Regions from separate parts of the Clostridium intestinale genome, predicted to be linked through region 3. Evidence: a T-box and tRNA genes for the amino acid it is inferred to sense, from the RefSeq annotation. Region 3 holds a T-box; the other regions hold tRNA genes.
The links. A T-box is a leader RNA that pairs with one kind of tRNA and senses whether it is charged. The one in region 3 lies ahead of serS (serine--tRNA ligase), so its partner is inferred to be a tRNA-Ser.
Positions count from the first base shown of each region.

Region 1 (6,355 bases), 110 kb from region 3:
AGTGGTATCCATGGAATCCCTTCTGTAAATCCAGAATTTTTTTCACTACTCCATTGCATTGGTGTACGTGAATTATCCCTAGATTTAGCTTGCAGTATTTTTATTATTTCTTTTTCACTTTTTCCTTCTGACTTTAAAATATTATAATAATTAATTGATTCTATATCTCTATACTCCTCTATATTATCAAAATATGCATTTGTCATGCCTATTTCTTCTCCTTGATAAATATAGGGAGTGCCTCTTAACAAATGAAGGGTTGTAGCTAGCATTTTTGCTGATTCCTTGGGATAGTTTTTATCATCTCCAAAACGCGATACTATTCTAGGCTGATCATGATTACACCAAAATAAGGCATTCCATCCTTTTTCCATTCCTATTTGCCATTCGTTTAATAGATTCTTTAATTTCATGAAGTCAAAATCCATCAAGGTCCACTTTTCACCATTTTTATAATCTACTTTTAAATGATGAAAGTTAAACACCATATCTAATTCCTGTTCTTGTGGATTTGAATATCTAACACAGTTTTCTATACTTGTTGAAGACATCTCACCTACTGTGATTAAATCTTTATTTTTCCCAAAACTATTACTATTAAGCTCCTTTAGATATTCATGTATCTTAGGACCATCTGTATAGAACCTACGACCATCACCTTCGTAATCATTTATAAATTCTTCTGGTTTAGATATCAGATTTATAACATCTAATCTGAAGCCTTTCACGCCTTTTTTTACCCAATAGTTAACAACATCATATATTTCCTCTCTAACAGCTTCATTCTCCCAGTTTAAATCAGCTTGAGTCTTATCAAATAGATGTAAATAATACTCATCAAACTTTTCTACATACTCCCAGGTATTTCCCCCAAATTTTGATATCCAGTTAGTAGGTTCTTTTCCATCCACAGGAGCTTTAAATATATAGTAATCTTTAAACTTTTTATCTCCATTTAATGCATTTTTAAACCATTGATGTTCTGTTGATGTATGATTAAAAACCATATCTAACATTATATCTATATCAAGTTTTTTAGATTCTGCTACTAATTCTTCAAAGTCTTCCATAGTTCCAAATCTTTTATCTATACTCTTATAATCCTCAACATCATATCCATTATCCTTCTGAGGAGATATATAAAAAGGTGTCAGCCATATATAATCAACGCCCAAATCTTTTAAATATCCTAAACTAGTAGTAACCCCTTTTATATCCCCAAACCCATCTCCATTCGAGTCCTTAAAAGATTTAGGATATATTTGATAAAACACACTCTTTTTAAAGTCCTTCATATTTATTTACTCCTTATGCTTCAATTTATAGTACTAAAGGAAGGAACTAATTAGGTTCCTTCCTATAAATGCAAATTATTTTTTAGCTAGTATTTTATTTTTATTAAATATTACAGTCAGTATAAATGGTACTACTATGGCTATAAGCATACTTATTGCAAATATCCCCATATATTTAGGCTGTATTGATAATATCCCTGGAAGTCCTCCAACACCTATTGAGTTAGCCATAACGCCAGCTCCTACTGAAACTACTGCCGCTGTAGCTGAACCTATCATTGCTGCGAAGAAAGGATATACATATTTTAAATTAATACCAAACATAGCAGGCTCAGTTACACCTAAATAACATGAAATAGCCGCTGGAATAGATACTTGCTTTTCATCTTCATCATGTCTATTTAAGAATATCATAGCTAGTACAGCTGAACCTTGAGCAATATTTGATAATGCTATCATAGGCCATAGGTTAGTTCCTCCAAATTCAGCAACTAACTGCATGTCTATAGCATTTGTCATATGATGTAATCCTGTTATAACAAGTGGTGCATATGCAAAGCCAAATAAAGCTGCAAATAACCAATTTAATCCTGATGTTAATCCTGCATAAACTACAGTTGATATAGCTGAACCTATTTTCCAACCTATTGGACCTAATACAGTATGAGCTATTAAAACTGTTGGTACTAATGCTAAAAATGGAACTACTATCATAGATATATATTCAGGAACTACTTTACGTATATTCTTTTCCAAGAACACTAAAACAAATCCTGCAAGCATAGCTGGAATTACTTGTGCTTGGTATCCTATCATCTGAACTTTTGCAAAACCAAAATCCCAGAAAGGAATTTCTGTAGCTCCAGCCACTCCATAAGCATTTAAAAGCTGAGGTGAAACTAAAGTAATACCTAATACAATTCCTAATATTTGAGTTGTGCCCATCTTTTTAGATATTGACCAAGTGATTCCTACTGGTAAGAAGTGAAATATAGCTTCTCCAATAAGCCATAAGAATGCATGAGTTCCTGCCCAGAACTGAGATACTTCAACTAAACTTTTAGTACCTCCCTCTAGAAGTTTTATATCACCTATTACATTACGGAAACCTAATATCAAACCTCCAACTACAAGAGCTGGTATAAGTGGTGCAAATATTTCTGCTAAATCAGCTAATAATCTTTGGAAAACATTCATATTTCCCTTAGCAACTGATTTTACTTGATCTTTACTTACCCCGTCTATTCCTGCTATTGCTGTAAAGTCGTTGTAAAAAGTTGAAACTTCATTACCTATGATAACTTGAAACTGTCCTGCTTGAGTGAATGTGCCTTTCACACTCTTTAAAGCTTCAATAGATTTTACATCTGCCTTTTTAGGCTCTACTAGAACAAAACGCATTCTTGTAGCACAATGAGTTACTGCTGATATGTTCTCTTTTCCACCAACAAGTGCTAATAACTCTTGAGCATCATTTTGAAATTTACCCATTAAAAAAACCCCCTAAAATATTTATAATTCCAGAAACAGAAAACTTTTTTGCAATCTAAACATATACGTACAAGTTCTCTATGTTTTAATTATAACTTGTACGTATATGTTAGTCAATACGTTTTCATCATTTATTTCAAAAAATAAAAAAACCTAAGATATATAGATTTAATTATAATCTTAGGTTTTCTCTCTATATTATTTTAAATATTCATCTCTCAAAATACTCATCATAACTGTATCGCTATATTTTCCTTGAAAGAAATATCTTTTTCTTTTGCGTCCCTCTTCTATAAAACCACAAGAAAGATAACATCTTATCGCTCTTAGGTTATAATCTACAACCTCTAATTCTACTCTATGAGCATTATTATTCACAAATAAATAATCTACTAACGTTTTTATAGAGTCTTTCCCATATCCTCGTCCCCAGAACTTACTTCCTATAGTTATCCCTATAGAATACACATCTAAAGTATCTTTTATTTCCTTATAAGTTATATACCCTACTAAAACATCTTTTTCATTTATTATAGAAAGTCTTTTTCTTTCAATATTAAACATATCATCAAAATGCTTAAGCATATACTGTAAAGATGGTAATGTAGACTGCCCACCATCATACTCTCTAACCTCTGGCTCAGAACATATATTATAAATTCTACTTACATCTTTTTTCTCTACTAACCTTAAATAAACTTTGTCACCCTTTAGCAATATCCCACCTTCTTACTAGCAAATTTTAACTGACCAATAATATTATATTCTTCTTATATATTTATCTCAATGTGCTTCTGTGACTATATCAATTAATGTTTTTAAATCTATTTGAAATATCTGTCATTATATTATTGTTCTCTTACTTTTTTATTTTTCTTTATGAGAAATTTCTTAAGTACAAAATAAATTAAATCACATTTTCTTTTATAAACAAAAAAAGAACAATTTAAAATTGTTCTTTGGCGGAGAAACCGGGATTTGAACCCGGGCGCCGGTTGCCCGACCTACGCCCTTAGCAGGGGCGCCTCTTCAGCCACTTGAGTATTTCTCCAAGCTGAAAATATCTTTAAATTATAATGGCGGAGAAAGTGGGATTCGAACCCACGGTACGCTCACACGTACGCCGGTTTTCAAGACCGGTGCCTTAAACCAACTCGACCATCTCTCCATTTTTCACAAAATTTATTATATCAACCAACATAGTATTAGTCAATAGTTAAATGTTTTCTGATCCAGCTTAGTATATCCTCATATACCTCTTTTTTTCCAACTTCATTTAATATCTCATGCCTCATTTTCTCATACAACTTTATATCTAAGTCTTCTATTCCTGCTTCTTTATATTTTTCATAACATTTGATAACCATCTTCCCTTCATTTCCTACTACATCTTTTTTACCTGATAGTAATAATATAGGAAGATCTTTTGGTGTCTTTTTTATATTTTTAATGTTTGTTATATAATAAAGTCCTCTAAACATTTCTTTAAACGCATTACTGGTGAATATATATCCGCAATGAACATCTTTTTCATATTCATCTACTACTTTTTCATCTATACAAATCCAATCATATTTTGTTCTATGGCTGTTTACTTTTCTATTAAATGCTCCATAAGTTAAATAATTTATGAACTTACTTCTATATTTGTTTCCATGTATTTTTATATATATATCAGAAAGTGTTATCGCAAACTTTAAAAGTAATCTATTATTATGAGCCGTACCACTTAACACAACTCCCTTTATAGTGTTTCCATATAAAGTAGCGTAATGCCTCGCTATAAAAGAACCCATGCTATGACCAATCATAAATATAGGTAAGTTAGGGTAATCATTAGTTATTAGTTTATTTATTTCTAAAACATCTTCAACTAAAACTTCCCATCCATTTTTATCCGCAATAAAACCTAACTCCTCTTCACTTTCTGCTGTCAATCCATGTCCTCTATGATCATTAGAATAAACTACATATCCATTTTGAACTAAAAAACTACTAAAATCTCTGTATCTCCCTGAATGTTCACAGGATCCATGAACTATTTGAACTATTCCTTTTATATTCTCTTTATTTTCTGGTTCCCATTTATATAATGACAATTCTTTAGAGTCTCTTGATTTATGTTTTATAATATTTTCTCTCATCTCTTTACTCCTAATATATCTTATAAATATTTTAAAATTAACAGGAATGTAATTATAAATATTATAACAAAAAAATACACTGATATAAATATCAGTGTATTTTTGGCGGAGAAACCGGGATTTGAACCCGGGCGCCGGTTGCCCAACCTACGCCCTTAGCAGGGGCGCCTCTTCAGCCACTTGAGTATTTCTCCAAGCTGAAAATATCTTTAAATTATAATGGCGGAGAAAGTGGGATTCGAACCCACGGTACGCTCACACGTACGCCGGTTTTCAAGACCGGTGCCTTAAACCAACTCGACCATCTCTCCGTATGTTACAACAATTAGTATTATATCAACGAGCTTATGTAATGTCAACATCTTTTTAATAGAAATTTAAGGGCAACTAATTTAAAAATATTAGTCACCCTCTTAATTAATTAATTTTTTTAGCAAAATTTGAATATTTAATACTTCCTGCACTAAAGAATATCAATGCAAACAATAATAAAATAAATACATTTGGAAACAATACAGATTTTTCTATACTTCCTAATGACCAATAAAATGGTGTGAACTTAGCTAATGTTGCCATAATTCCTTCTGATTTTCCACCTGATTCTATAGTATTAATATATACAAAGAACATTAGTAGTGATGTTAAATAAACTACCAAACTTGCTACACCTTCATTTTTAAACAATCTGCTAATCATTATTCCTAAACTTATAGATACCAAACTCATCAATGAAATATTCAAAAGCAGTATCCCAAAATTCTCAAAATTATATTTAAATATAGTATTAAGAACTACAAATGAGGCTGTATAAAAAATTATTTGCACTAACCACATAGAAATATAAATACTTCCCATTATTTCATAACCTCTATTATTTGTAGTTAAAAATCTTTCTAATATTCTCTGTTTTCTAAGTCTTAATAAGTCAACAGTTATATTTGCAGAAAATGTTACTAAAAAGAATATTATTAAAACTATAGGCATAAATGACTCAGTTGATAACAACCCTTTGTGCATATTATATTCTACATTTACTATATTCTTATCTAATTCACTTTCCTCATTTATTACATTATTATCTTTAAACAATTTTATCTTCATTAGATTATTTATATCTTTCTCAAGCTTAGATTCAAATATTAAAGTACTATTTCCCTCTTCGATCTTATAAGAATTAACTATAGGCTTAATTCCTTTATTTATATTTTCAGTGAAGTTCTCTGGAATTTCATACACAGCTATAGATTCATATTTTTTTAAATCTTCTAGTGCCTTATCCTTATCAGAATATATGCTATTTACATCTAAATCCTCTACTAGCTTATTCCCTAAATCACCTTTATCTAAATTTACTATAGCTGCCTTTATATCTAATCCACTACTACCTTTGCCAGCTAACACATTTACCATTCCTACACAGACTAT
Region 1 is NZ_CP121166.1:3,662,139-3,668,493, reverse strand. It holds gene treC (alpha,alpha-phosphotrehalase) at 1-1,295, opposite strand, end outside; gene treP (PTS system trehalose-specific EIIBC component) at 1,371-2,786, opposite strand; gene P8F83_RS18785 (GNAT family N-acetyltransferase) at 2,985-3,503, opposite strand; tRNA gene P8F83_RS18780 (tRNA-Ser) at 3,747-3,837, opposite strand; tRNA gene P8F83_RS18775 (tRNA-Ser) at 3,864-3,954, opposite strand; gene P8F83_RS18770 (lysophospholipase) at 3,992-4,930, opposite strand; tRNA gene P8F83_RS18765 (tRNA-Ser) at 5,034-5,124, opposite strand; tRNA gene P8F83_RS18760 (tRNA-Ser) at 5,151-5,241, opposite strand; gene P8F83_RS18755 (ABC transporter permease) at 5,348-6,355, opposite strand, start outside.
Region 1: it has a tRNA-Ser gene. The T-box ahead of serS (serine--tRNA ligase) is inferred to sense a tRNA for this amino acid. The anticodon was not compared.

Region 2 (6,355 bases), 100 kb from region 3:
ACTTTTATAAAGTAATAATAATAGTTTCAATAATATCATCAATTATCGCATTTATTATGTTAAGAAGAAATAAATTTAAGCCACTAATATTTTTTACAGGAATAATATTGTTTTTAATAATAATACAGCCACTAATATATAATATTGTGTATAAATTCTTTGTAAAACCTAATGAAATAGAATATGAAAGCCCTTATATATCTTATAACATAGATGCAACCAATGAAGGTTTTAATATAAATAATATAGAAGAAAAAGATTTTGATCCAGGAATGGATTTAAATAGTACTAAAATAAAAAATAATAAACAAATAATATCAAATCTTAAAGTAAACTCTTCAGGACCAGTTTTAAACTTTTATAATCAAGTACAAGAAATAAGAAGTTATTATAAATTTTTAGATATAGATACAGATCGCTATATTATAGATGGTAAGTACACACAAGTATTTTTGGCACCAAGAGAGATAGAAACATCAGCCATAGATAATTGGCAGAGTAATCACATGGTATATACACATGGGTATGGAGTGGTTATGAGTAAAGTAAATAAGGTTACAGATGAGGGGCAACCAGATTTTTTGATGAAAAATTTGCCCACTGAAAATCTTACTAATATATATTTGAAAAATCCTAGAATCTATTTTGGTGAAGTTACAAATGATTATGCAATTGTAAATACCTCAAGTGGTGAATTGGATTACCCTAAAGAAAATGGAGATACTAACTATAAGTATGATGATAAAGGTGGCATAAAATTAAGCCTATTTAATAGAATATTATTTAGTTTAAGAGAGCAAAATTTTAAAATTTTATTCTCTGGAAATATTACAAACGAAAGTAAGATTTTAATTAATAGAAATATATTAGAGAGAGTAAAAAAGATAGCTCCTTTTTTGGAATATGATGAAGATCCTTATATGGTAATAAATGAAGGCAAGTTATATTGGGTTATTGATGGATATACAACTGCTAATAATTTTCCTTACTCTCAGCCATATGGAGGAATAAATTATATTAGAAATTCATTTAAAGTTGTTGTAGATGCTTCATCAGGAGAAACTAATTATTATATTGTAGATGAAAAAGACCCTATAGTTTTAGGATATTCTAAAATATTTAAAGGATTATTTAAAAATAAAGAAGAAATTCCTTCAGGATTACAAAGCCATTTTAAATATCCTAAGAAGATATTTGATATTCAAAGCAACGTGTTATCAACCTATCATATAAAAGACCCTAAAGAGTTTTTTACTTTAGAAGATGTATGGGAAGTTTCTAGTAATAGCTCGGATGCTAAAGAAAGCTTAAATAATAATGAAGGGTTGTATCTTGTTACACAATTGCCTGGAGAGAAAAATGAAGAGATGGTATTATTCAATTACTTTAATATGAAAAGTAAGAAGAATATGATTTCTATGTTAGGTGCAAGAATGGATGGAGAAAATTATGGGGATTTAGTATTATTTAAATTTTCACCTGAAAAAACTATCTATGGACCATACTTATTTAGAAATCAGATACTACAAGATCCATATATTTCGCAGGAGATTTCTTTATGGGAAGGTAAAGGTTCTAAAGTTGAATATGGTGAGACCGTAATATTACCTATAGAAAATTCCCTTATATATATGCTTCCAATTTATCTTAAGGCAGATGTAGAAAAAACTATACCAGAAATGAAGAGAATTATTTTATCAGATGGTAAAAAAATAGTTATGGAAGAAGATTTAAATAAAGCATTAGAAAGCTTATTTAATTATAAAGAAAAAATAATAAATGAAAATACTATAAATGAAGAACAAAGAGAAACTAATATAGAGATTCAAGATTTATATAATAAAGCAATTGAATCGCAAACAAAAGGAAATTGGGCTGAATATGGAGAATATATAAAGAAGCTAGGAGAAGCCATAGAAAAGTTAAATAAGTAATAAACAAAAAGGGAAAAGTTGAGGTTAGATTTATGGATTACGACATACTTATATTAGGTGGTGGTGTAATAGGATGTGCCGCTGCCTATGAGTTATCTAAATATAACTTAAATATAGCTCTAATAGAAAGAGATTATGATATAGCTGATGATCTATCATCAGTTCATACAGCTATAGTTTATGACGGATCAGAGGCATCTAATAATCTCATGTCATCATTAGAATACATGGGAAATGAATTAATTGAAGAAATAGCTTTAAAATTTGATGTTCCTTTTAAAAGAATAGGATCTATGAGAATTGCTCAAACAGATAAGTCAGTAGAAAAATTAAATAAGATATACGATAGGGCAATAAAAAGAGGAATAAAGGATATACATTTAATAGAAGAGGAACATGCTAAAGAATTAAACGGTAATTTGAAGGTTCCTATAAAAAAGGCATTATATTCTCAAAATACAGCAATAATAAGTCCTTATGACTTAGCATTAGCTTACGCAGAAGTAGCTGCCGATAATGGTGTTTTTTTTAGGTTAGAGGAAACAGTACTAAATATTCAAAAAGCAGCTAAAGGATTTAGAGTAACTACAAATAAAAATAAATTTAACTGTAGAGTAGTTATTAATACAATACCTAGTGAACAATATGATTTAAATTATAATACTAATGCTGAAGAGAAAAGAAAAGATAAGAAATTGTATTATCTCTTATTAGATCATGATTTTAAGGATACTGTTAATAGTTTAGTGATAAATGAGTTAGATACTAATGGGTTTATATTTCAAACGCCTACCTTTTCATCAGGAACGCTTATAGCAGTGAAAAGTGATGTTACTTTAAGTTTAGATGAAATAATAAAAACATCCAATACTATATTACCTAATTTATCTAAAAAGGATGTAAATCATATGTTTTCTGATGAATTTAATGTAGATTCAATGCTCATAGATGAAAGTGAAATATCTAAAGGATATATAAGTGTTACAGGAAATCATTATGGTGAAGTTACTATAGCTCCAGCTTTATCTCAGATGTTATGTGAGACTATAGTAAATAATCTAAAATGTTCTTTAAAGAAAAATTTTGTAGATAAAAGAAGAGATTATTATAGATTTAAAGATTTATCAAACAAAGAACGCAATGAAATAATAAAGTTAGAACCTAGATACGGGAAGATAATTTGTTTATGTAATATGATTTCTGAAGGTGAAATAGTTGATTCTATTAGAAGACCTTTAGGCGCAAGGACAGTAGAGGGTGTTAAGAGAAGAACTGGAGCTACATTTGGTAATTGCCATGGTTCATATTGTATAAATAAAGTAATTGATATACTTTCTAAAGAATTAAATAAAAAATCAACAGACATAGTTAAGGATTCTAAGGGGTCAAGGGTTTTAGCAGCTAGGATTAAAGAATTTGATGGGGTGTAAATATGGGAAGAAAAGATATATTTACAAGTGTGGTAAGAACTAAAGGGAGTAATAAATATAAGGTTATACCAGTTAAAAGTACAGAAGAGATAGATGTAGATCTTTGGAAAGAATTTTCTAAAGTATTAAGTAGACTTTATATAAGTACTCCAATAAAAATAGGCGATAGTATCTGCTCAAATATATTAAATACTGGAGTAGACATTATATGTACCAGAGATGTTGATAAAGATTAAAAATATATTATTATAATAAAAACACAAATAAGTATTGACATAATTATTTTTTTTGGTAAAATAGTCTTTGTGAGACTTGGAGAGATGGTCGAGTTGGTTTAAGGCACCGGTCTTGAAAACCGGCGTACGTGTGAGCGTACCGTGGGTTCGAATCCCACTTTCTCCGCCAAAAAAAGTTAGCTAAGATTTTAGCTAGCTTTTTTATTTTATGTAAGATAAAACATCTAGAAGAATTTCTAGATGTTTTTTTATGATATAATCTTTTTAGGATTATAAGGAGGATTTATGTGGAATAAGAAATTATTAACAGTAATTAGATATTCATTGCTACTTATTATCATTGCAAGTATAGTAATGCATAAAAATGATATAGATAAAATTGAAATAGTTTTTGTCCTTACATTTATAATAAACAATCAACTAAGGTTCTTTTCTTTGGATAAGATAAGTTATAGATGCCTATCTTTTATCGTAGAATTAGCTATGATAATATTTTGCTACAAATATATAGGTGGATATCTGTTCGCATATCTTGTACTAATAGCTTTAGATAGTAACATACTCTTTAAGAACCCAATAAAAACTATACTAAATGTATTAATAACATTTGAAGGAATGATGTTATCTTTAAAAGATCCATTAGATACTCAGATAATGAATATGAGCATAGTTATAATATTAATCTTAATATTATATTTTATAAATGATGAATATAATAAGAAAATAGAGGCACAGGAATTATATGATAAGCTTAGAATATCTGAAGATAAGCTTAAAAAAGCTAATAATGATTTAGAGATGTATGCAAGTTCAATTGAGGAAATAACTCTGTTAAGAGAAAGAAATAGACTGTCTAGAGAAATACATGATAGCGTAGGGCATGCTCTATCTACAATTATTATACAATTAGGTGCTATTGAGAAAGTAGTAGATAAAAACCCTACTGGAGGAAAACAATTAGCAGCTAATCTTAGAGAATTTACGCAAAAAAGTCTAAATGATGTAAGAGGTGCAGTAAGAGAAATAAAACCTAAGGAATTTGAAAATTATGAAGGAATTATAATCATTGATGAGTTAATAAATAAATTTAAAAAACTTACAGGGGTGGATGTAAGATTATCATTCACAAAGGAAAAGTGGGCATTAAATTCAGATCAAACCTTTGTAATATATAGAATAATACAAGAATTTTTATCTAATTCATTAAGACATGGGAAATCCACTGTAATAAAAATAACAATGGCATTTAACGAATATAGTTTAATAGTTGCATTAAAGGATAATGGAATAGGTAAAGATAAGGTAATTGAAGGTTTAGGTCTACGAAGCATGAGAGAAAGAGTAGAGGAACTAGGTGGTGCCTTTGATTATTCTACAAAACCTAATGATGGATTTTTAGTAAGAATAGAATTAGATAAAAAAGAAAAATTAAAAATCTATTCACAGGAGGAAGAATCTTGAATAAGATAAAACTAATACTGGTAGATGATGAAAAGTTAATAAGGGATGGATTAAAAATTATATTAGAAAGTTATGATGATATAGAAGTAATAGATGTTTGTTCTAATGGAAGAGAAGCCTTAGAGTCTTGTAAAAAAAATCCTCCTAATGTAGTTTTAATGGATATAAGAATGCCTCAGTGTGATGGAGTTACAGGAACAAAACTTATAAAAGAACAGTTTAAGGATATAAAAATTCTTATATTAACAACATTTAATGATGTAGAATATATTCAAGAAGCCTTAAAATATGGGGCATCAGGATATATACTTAAAGATAGTGATTACGACTTAATATATGAGGGAATAAAGGCCTGCATAAAAGGTACAATAGTAATTAATCAAGAAGTCGCTAATAAAATGCTAGGATCAGGGCTAAAAACTAATAAAAAGAATTTAGAAGATGTAAAAATCCGATACAATTTGAATTCTAAAGAGATTAATATTATAAAAGAAATAGCAAATGGACTATCTAATAAGGAAATAGGAGAGAGGTTATTCCTATCAGAAGGAACTATTAAGAACAATATAAGTAATATATTATCAAAATTATCGTTAAGAGATAGAACACAATTGACTATATTTGCATTTAAAAATGATATAGCAGATGAATAGTGACTTAAGTAACGGCTTATAGTTACTTAGGATAATAGTAAATCCCCTTTTAGTATTTTAAAATATTATTAAAGTACTAAAGGGGGATTTTTTTATGAATTATATAGAAGTTAAAAATATTACAAAAAGATTTGATGATAAGTTGGTTTTAGATAATATATCCTTTAATATCGAAGAAGGAGATATATTTGGTTTAATAGGACCTAATGGAGCGGGAAAATCTACATTAATAAATATAATTACTGGATTATTAAAAAGTAATGGTGGAGAAGTAAATATAGGTGGATATTCTATAGAGAAGCAACCGCTAGATGCTAAGGGGCTAATAGGACTTGTACCTCAGGAGTTAGCTCTTATGGAAGAATTAACAGCCTATGATAACTTAGAATACTTTGGAGCCTTTTATGGGTTAGGGGGAAAGCTACTAAAGGAAAGAATTGAAGAAGCTTTAGTGGTGACTGGATTAGTAGATAAGAGGAAGGAAAAAGTCAAAAAATTCTCAGGCGGAATGAAAAGACGATTAAATCTAGCTGTAGCTATAATGCATAAGCCAAAAGTATTGATTATGGATGAACCTACAGTAGGAGTTGATCCTCAATCAAGAAACTATATATTTGAGTTTATAAAAAGAATTAATAAAG
Region 2 is NZ_CP121166.1:3,654,148-3,660,502, forward strand. It holds gene P8F83_RS18715 (UPF0182 family protein) at 1-1,934, shown strand, start outside; gene P8F83_RS18720 (NAD(P)/FAD-dependent oxidoreductase) at 1,967-3,364, shown strand; gene P8F83_RS18725 (DUF1667 domain-containing protein) at 3,367-3,600, shown strand; tRNA gene P8F83_RS18730 (tRNA-Ser) at 3,679-3,769, shown strand; gene P8F83_RS18735 (sensor histidine kinase) at 3,886-5,061, shown strand; gene P8F83_RS18740 (response regulator transcription factor) at 5,058-5,714, shown strand; gene P8F83_RS18745 (ABC transporter ATP-binding protein) at 5,809-6,355, shown strand, end outside.
Region 2: it has a tRNA-Ser gene. The T-box ahead of serS (serine--tRNA ligase) is inferred to sense a tRNA for this amino acid. The anticodon was not compared.

Region 3 (6,355 bases):
AAAGTCTGTCATTATATATACGATTAAATTGGAAAAATATCGTGCTATTTTATAAGAATATTATATAAAATAATCAAATGAAAGAACTACACTAACCTCATTTTTATTTATGAAATAAGAATGAGGTTTTATGAATTAATTAGGATTGATAAAATATAAGTATATAAAATATTGGAGGCGATTTTTATGACTACGGAGATTTTTAATGCATAGCAAAGGCTAGTGCATTATTAAAAAATAATAAAGTAGCCTTTGCTAATCCTAAGATTTTAATAATTAGGAGGAGCGATATGAGCTATTTAAATAAATATAGGTGGGAACTAATACCTGAAAGTTTACCTAAGGTGAAAAGAATTTGTTCTAAATGTAATGAAAAATCACATTACATTAATAGTGGGAAATTTAGAGTGAATGCAAACAAGAATAATATAGATGTTTGGATGATTTATCAATGTGATAAGTGTAAATCAACTTGGAATATGACTATACATGAGAGAGTAAAATCTCATAAAATTAATAGAAATGAGTATGAGAAATTTCTTGTGAATGATGAGAATTTAATAAAAGAGTACGGATTTAATTTAAGCGTATATAGTAAAAATAAAGTTGAAGTTATTTTAGAAGATTTGAAATATAAGTTAGTATCACAGAAAATAGGAATAAATTATAAAATGGAATCTGAACTTATTATTGAAATAGAATGTAGATATCCTATAGATGTGAGAGTAGATAGACTATTAAGTGAGAAGCTTGGATTATCTAGAAGTAAAATAAAGAGTAAGGAGAAACTTGGACAACTTTATATTAAAGGTAATGAAAATCCTTCAGCTACCAAAATAAAGAATGGAATGGAGATACGTATTTGGATTGAAGAAGAGGTTATGAAAGCCTTACATCATATAGTATAGAAGTTTGAATCATTTTGTTAGACAAAATATTGAATAAAACATTATAATTGTATATATAAGGTAAAATATAAAACATTGAAAGGGGCATAGTTTGTTTATGAGAAAATATGTTATATATGCATAGCAAAGGCTACTGCATAAAAATCAAATAATAAATAGTTTTAGCCTTTGCTCAATCCTAAAGAAACAAATTATATTTAGGAGGGCATATAATGAGCTATGCAAATGCTAAGGATATTTTTCCTGATGAAATATTAGAGTTAATTCAAAAGTATGTAGATGGGAAGTATATTTATATACCTAGAAAGGAAGAAAATAAAATTGCATGGGGAGAACTATCACAAAGTAAAAAAGAACTTTCAGATAGAAATACAAATATATACGAAGATTACTTAAGTGGAGAATCAATACAAAGTATTTCTGATAAATATTATTTGTCATATAAGACTATACAAAGAATTATCTTACAAAAAAAGAGTATTGGATAATTGAAGATGGGGCTGTAGCACTAAATAATTAGTGTTACAGAGCCATTTTTATCATATATGTAATTTTAACTATTTAATGAATAAAAATCTTGAAGAACTGAATAAATGCATATATAATTAGTACATAATAGTTATATATGGAAAACAGTGATTATAAAAGCTACGATTTATAAATTTCTTAAGAGAGCCGATGGTTGGTGTGAATCGGTGAAAGGTTAAATCTTTCCACTTTTGGAGCTGTCGGTGATGAATCGAAAGGTTTGTACTCTTTATTGTACTATTGTCGAGTGGCTAGTTGATTTATAGACTAGCAAGTTGGGTGGCAACGCGGATATCTCCGTCCCAATATATATATTTTTATATATGGGATGGTTTTTTTTATTTCAATTTATATTAAATGTATCAGGAGGATAAAAAATGTTAGATTTAAAATTTGTTAGAGAAAATCCAGAGTTAGTTAAACAAAATATAAGGAATAAATTCCAAGATAACAAACTTCCATTAGTAGATGAGGTTATTGCGTTAGATGCAGAGCTTAGAGGGGCAAAGGTAATAGCCGATGGACTAAGAGCTGATAGAAATAAATTTTCTAAACAAATAGGTGGATTAATGGCTCAAGGAAAAAGAGATGAAGCCGAAGAAATGAAGAAAAAGGTTACTGAGCAATCTGAAAAGTTGGCTGAGTTAGAAGCAAAAGAGGCTGAACTAGAAGAAAAAGTAAGAAATATTATGCTAGTAATTCCAAATATAATTGATCCAAGTGTACCAATAGGTAAAGATGACAGTGAAAATGTTGAAGTTCAACGTTATGGTGATCCATTTGTTCCAGAGTTTGAGATTCCATATCACACAGAGATAATGGAAAAATTACAAGGAATAGATTTAGATAGTGCTAGAAAGGTAGCTGGAAATGGTTTCTACTATTTAATGGGTAACATTGCAAGACTACATTCAGCAATAATTTCTTATGCTAGAGACTTCATGATAGATAGGGGCTTCACATACTGTATTCCTCCATTTATGATTCGTAGTGAAGTTGTAACTGGAGTTATGAGTTTCGCAGAGATGGAAGCTATGATGTACAAGATAGAAGGAGAAGATCTATATTTAATCGGAACAAGTGAACATTCTATGATTGGAAAGTTCATAGATACTATATTGCCAGAAACTTCACTTCCACAAACTTTAACTAGTTATTCTCCTTGTTTTAGAAAAGAAAAAGGGGCTCATGGTATAGAGGAAAGGGGAGTATACAGAATTCATCAATTTGAAAAGCAAGAGATGATTGTTGTATGTAAACCAGAAGAAAGTATGGAATGGTACGATAAATTATGGAGAGATACTGTAGATTTATTCCGTTCTTTAGATATTCCAGTAAGAACATTAGAATGTTGTTCAGGTGATTTAGCAGATTTGAAAGTTAAGTCAGTTGACGTTGAAGCTTGGTCTCCTAGACAAAAGAAATACTTTGAAGTTGGAAGCTGCTCTAATTTAGGTGATGCACAAGCTCGTCGTTTAAAGATTCGTGTAGATGGAAAAGATGGTAAATATTTTGCACACACTTTAAATAATACAGTAGTGGCGCCTCCAAGAATGTTAATTGCATTTTTAGAGAATAACTTAAATGAAGATGGCTCTATAAATATTCCTGTAGCATTAAGACCGTATATGGGTAATAATGAAGTAATTAAATAGTATATATTAGCGCATTGAATTTATTTAATTCAATGCGCTATATTTATTTGGTAAAGCAGTGTCAAAAATAGGAAAATATTAATACTTATATAGTAAAAGTATATTTTAGAAAGGATGGCATATATGTTTAGAATGTTTCCTTTTATGCTTAACGGAATTAATATTTTCAGTGGTATGTTTACTGATACATTTTTTAATAATATGATTAATCAAGTCTTAGCGAGTAGTTTAGTTAATGAAAGACCAAGAGAGCAGGATTATAGTGTTGAGATGAAAGATCATGGAGATTATTATCTATTAAAAGGGTATTTACCAGGGGTTTCACCTAAAGATATAAGTATAGATTTTGAAAGGAATAGAGCTATTTTAACTATTAGAAGAAGACAAGTATATAGTAATGGATTGAACGTAATGATGAGTATAGTTGAGACTGGCGGTAATTTAATTAAAACTTTCAATATAGAAGAGATAGATAAAAGTAAGATAGGTGCAGCCTTTGATAGAAGCATACTTCTATTAACTTTACCTAAGAAAAAGATGATAAAAAAATATGAGGAAGAGGAAACTCCAATAATAGTAGATGTAGATAGTTATGAAGTTGAGTGAAATAAAAAAACCTCCTTTGCAAAGGAAATAGGGTGCATAGGAGGTTTTTTGTTAAAGATAATAAAAGGCTAGATTAAGCTATTATTTTATGTAAGGTAGTATTAATTTTATAATGTCCTCAATTAAATGTAGTTCTTTAGTGGAACATTTATTAATTAAGTCATATATTAAGTTTTTACTCTGTACAGAGTAATTCTCTAAATCTTCTCTTAAAATCGCATTAGCAGTATCAGTGTATTTATTTCCATATATCAAATAGTCGGTAGATATATGGAGACAGTTAGATATTTTAACTAAAGCGATAAGGCTCATCTGTCTTTCCCCACGTTCAAGTTGTCCAATATATAAGGGTGAAAAGTCAACAATCTCAGCAAATTTCTCTCTAGTCAGGCTTAATGCTTCTCGCTCAGTTCTTATTCTATGCCCGATGGCTTTATTATCTATATTTAGTAATTCATTCTTCAATTTAGTTCACTCCTCAAGATAACTCTATACATAAAAATTAATTAGATAAATAAGCAGAGAGCTATTATATTTTGTTTGCAAATAGCATAGTAGTTCAGTAAAATTATATATGTTAAATATTTACTGATAGTTAAGCTAAGGTGGAGGAGAGTTGATGATTAAAAGAGAAATAAGCGAATTAAGAGATGAATTACATTCGCTGATAAATGAAAATGCTGATTATAATGAAATATTAAAGACAAGCGTTGAACTAGACAAGTTAATAGCGGAATTTATTAATAATAAAGAGAAGAATAAAGATAAAGATGAGTTGTAGTACATATTTCCTGATCTATAATAAGAATAAGCATATTAAGCTTATTAATATGCTCATCTAATTATTAAGATTTCCATTTAAATAAACTTTCTTCAAGTATATCTATTAACATAAACAAAACAAATCCCAATAGACCAAGGATTATTATTCCTGTGTACATTTCCAAATAGCTAATTCTGCTCCATGCATCTAATATATAATAACCTATGCCATATTTGGTTCCATAACCTTCTGCAAAAAACAATATTGAGAGTGCTGTTCCTATAGATAGTCTTAAGGTTGTAAGTAGCTCTGGCAATATAGCTGGTAATGTTATGTGAGAAAATATTTGAAGTTTTGAGGCTCCAAGGCTTCGTATAGGATTATAGGTTTCATAGGGTATATTAAGAGCTGCATCTCTTACTGCTACAATAATTTGGAATACCAAAATAAGAACTATAATAATAATTTTTGATTTATCCCCTAATCCATATAATAGCATCACTATAGGAAGCAGAGCAGTTTTAGGGATAGGATAGGTGAAATAAACTAATGGATTTAAAATTTTATTCCACGTTTTAGAGTAAGCCATAAGTAATCCAATCAATGATCCTATAATTAAGGAAATTATAATTCCACTTGAAACCCTATAGAGACTTACTAAAACATGTTTATAAAGCTCTTGATTAGATAACTTGAACATATTTAAGTATACTTCAGTAGGGCGGGGAAGGATTTTCATATTAACTTTTAGTGAAAAAAGATACCATAACAAATTAAAGGTAATGAATCCTTGTATGAATACTAATAGTTTTTTTCTAATTTTCATATTTTCCAACCTCTTTTTATAATGCTTCTTAAGTATGAAGATAGTTTTAAATATCTTTCATCCTCTCGTAGGTTTTCTGTATTAAATAATGGATTATCAATAATTTCAACTATAGTTCCAGGACAATGAGACATTATAACTATCTTTTTCCCCATATATATAGCTTCTTCTATGTTATGAGTTATAAATAGGGTTGTAAGCTTATATTGATTCCATATGTTTATGAAAAGTTCTTGAGCTTCTTCACGAGTTAAAGCATCAAGTGCAGAGAACGGCTCGTCCATAAGTAATATATCTGGATTCATTATAAAAGCTCTTGCTATGGCAACTCTTTGTTTTTGACCACCACTTAATTCATTAGGATACCTATCTTTTAGCTCATTTATGCCTAGTTTAGTTTGAATAAGCTCTATTCTTTCAGTTAAAGAGGAGTCAACTTTTACTCCTTTTATTTTAAGAGCTAATAGGCAATTTTTCTGTACACTTTTCCAAGGCAGAAGTCCAAAATTTTGAGGAATAAGGCCTATATTATGAGTCTTTGGGTTTAGTGATTTATCATTCAAAAGAACATCCCCGGTAGAACTTTTAATGATACCACTAAGAACATTAAGTAGAGTGGATTTACCACAGCCAGAAGGGCCTATGATAGCATAGATATCCCCTTCTGCTATAGTCATATTTATAGGTCCTAATGCATTAATTATTTGATTATTTGATTTATAATTAACTGTAAGATTATTTATATTTAGCATAAGAGACCTCCATAGAAATTTATTTAACGCCTATATTATTTGTAACATCTTTAGGAGTTAAGTTTTTAGTAATTAAGTTATTATCCTTGCACCAATTTATAGCTTCTTGAACTTCTTCATCTTTAGGAAGCATATTTTTTCTAAAAGTAGGTAATTTAATTTTACCTTTCATATCTTCTGGATAACCAACTGTTTTTATAATTAAGTCTTCATATTCAGTAACAGATGTGCTATTTATATATTCAACAGCTTCATTATATGCCTTGTAGAAAGCTTGTATTTCACTAGATTTATCATCTATAGCTTTTTGAGTGAAA
Region 3 is NZ_CP121166.1:3,549,351-3,555,705, reverse strand. It holds gene P8F83_RS18140 (DUF1062 domain-containing protein) at 291-908, shown strand; gene P8F83_RS18135 (CD3324 family protein) at 1,121-1,396, shown strand; T-box leader at 1,538-1,744, shown strand; gene serS (serine--tRNA ligase) at 1,814-3,091, shown strand; gene P8F83_RS18125 (Hsp20/alpha crystallin family protein) at 3,215-3,697, shown strand; gene P8F83_RS18120 (helix-turn-helix domain-containing protein) at 3,779-4,162, opposite strand; gene P8F83_RS18115 (aspartyl-phosphate phosphatase Spo0E family protein) at 4,317-4,478, shown strand; gene P8F83_RS18110 (ABC transporter permease) at 4,543-5,286, opposite strand; gene P8F83_RS18105 (ABC transporter ATP-binding protein) at 5,283-6,038, opposite strand; gene P8F83_RS18100 (ABC transporter substrate-binding protein) at 6,058-6,355, opposite strand, start outside.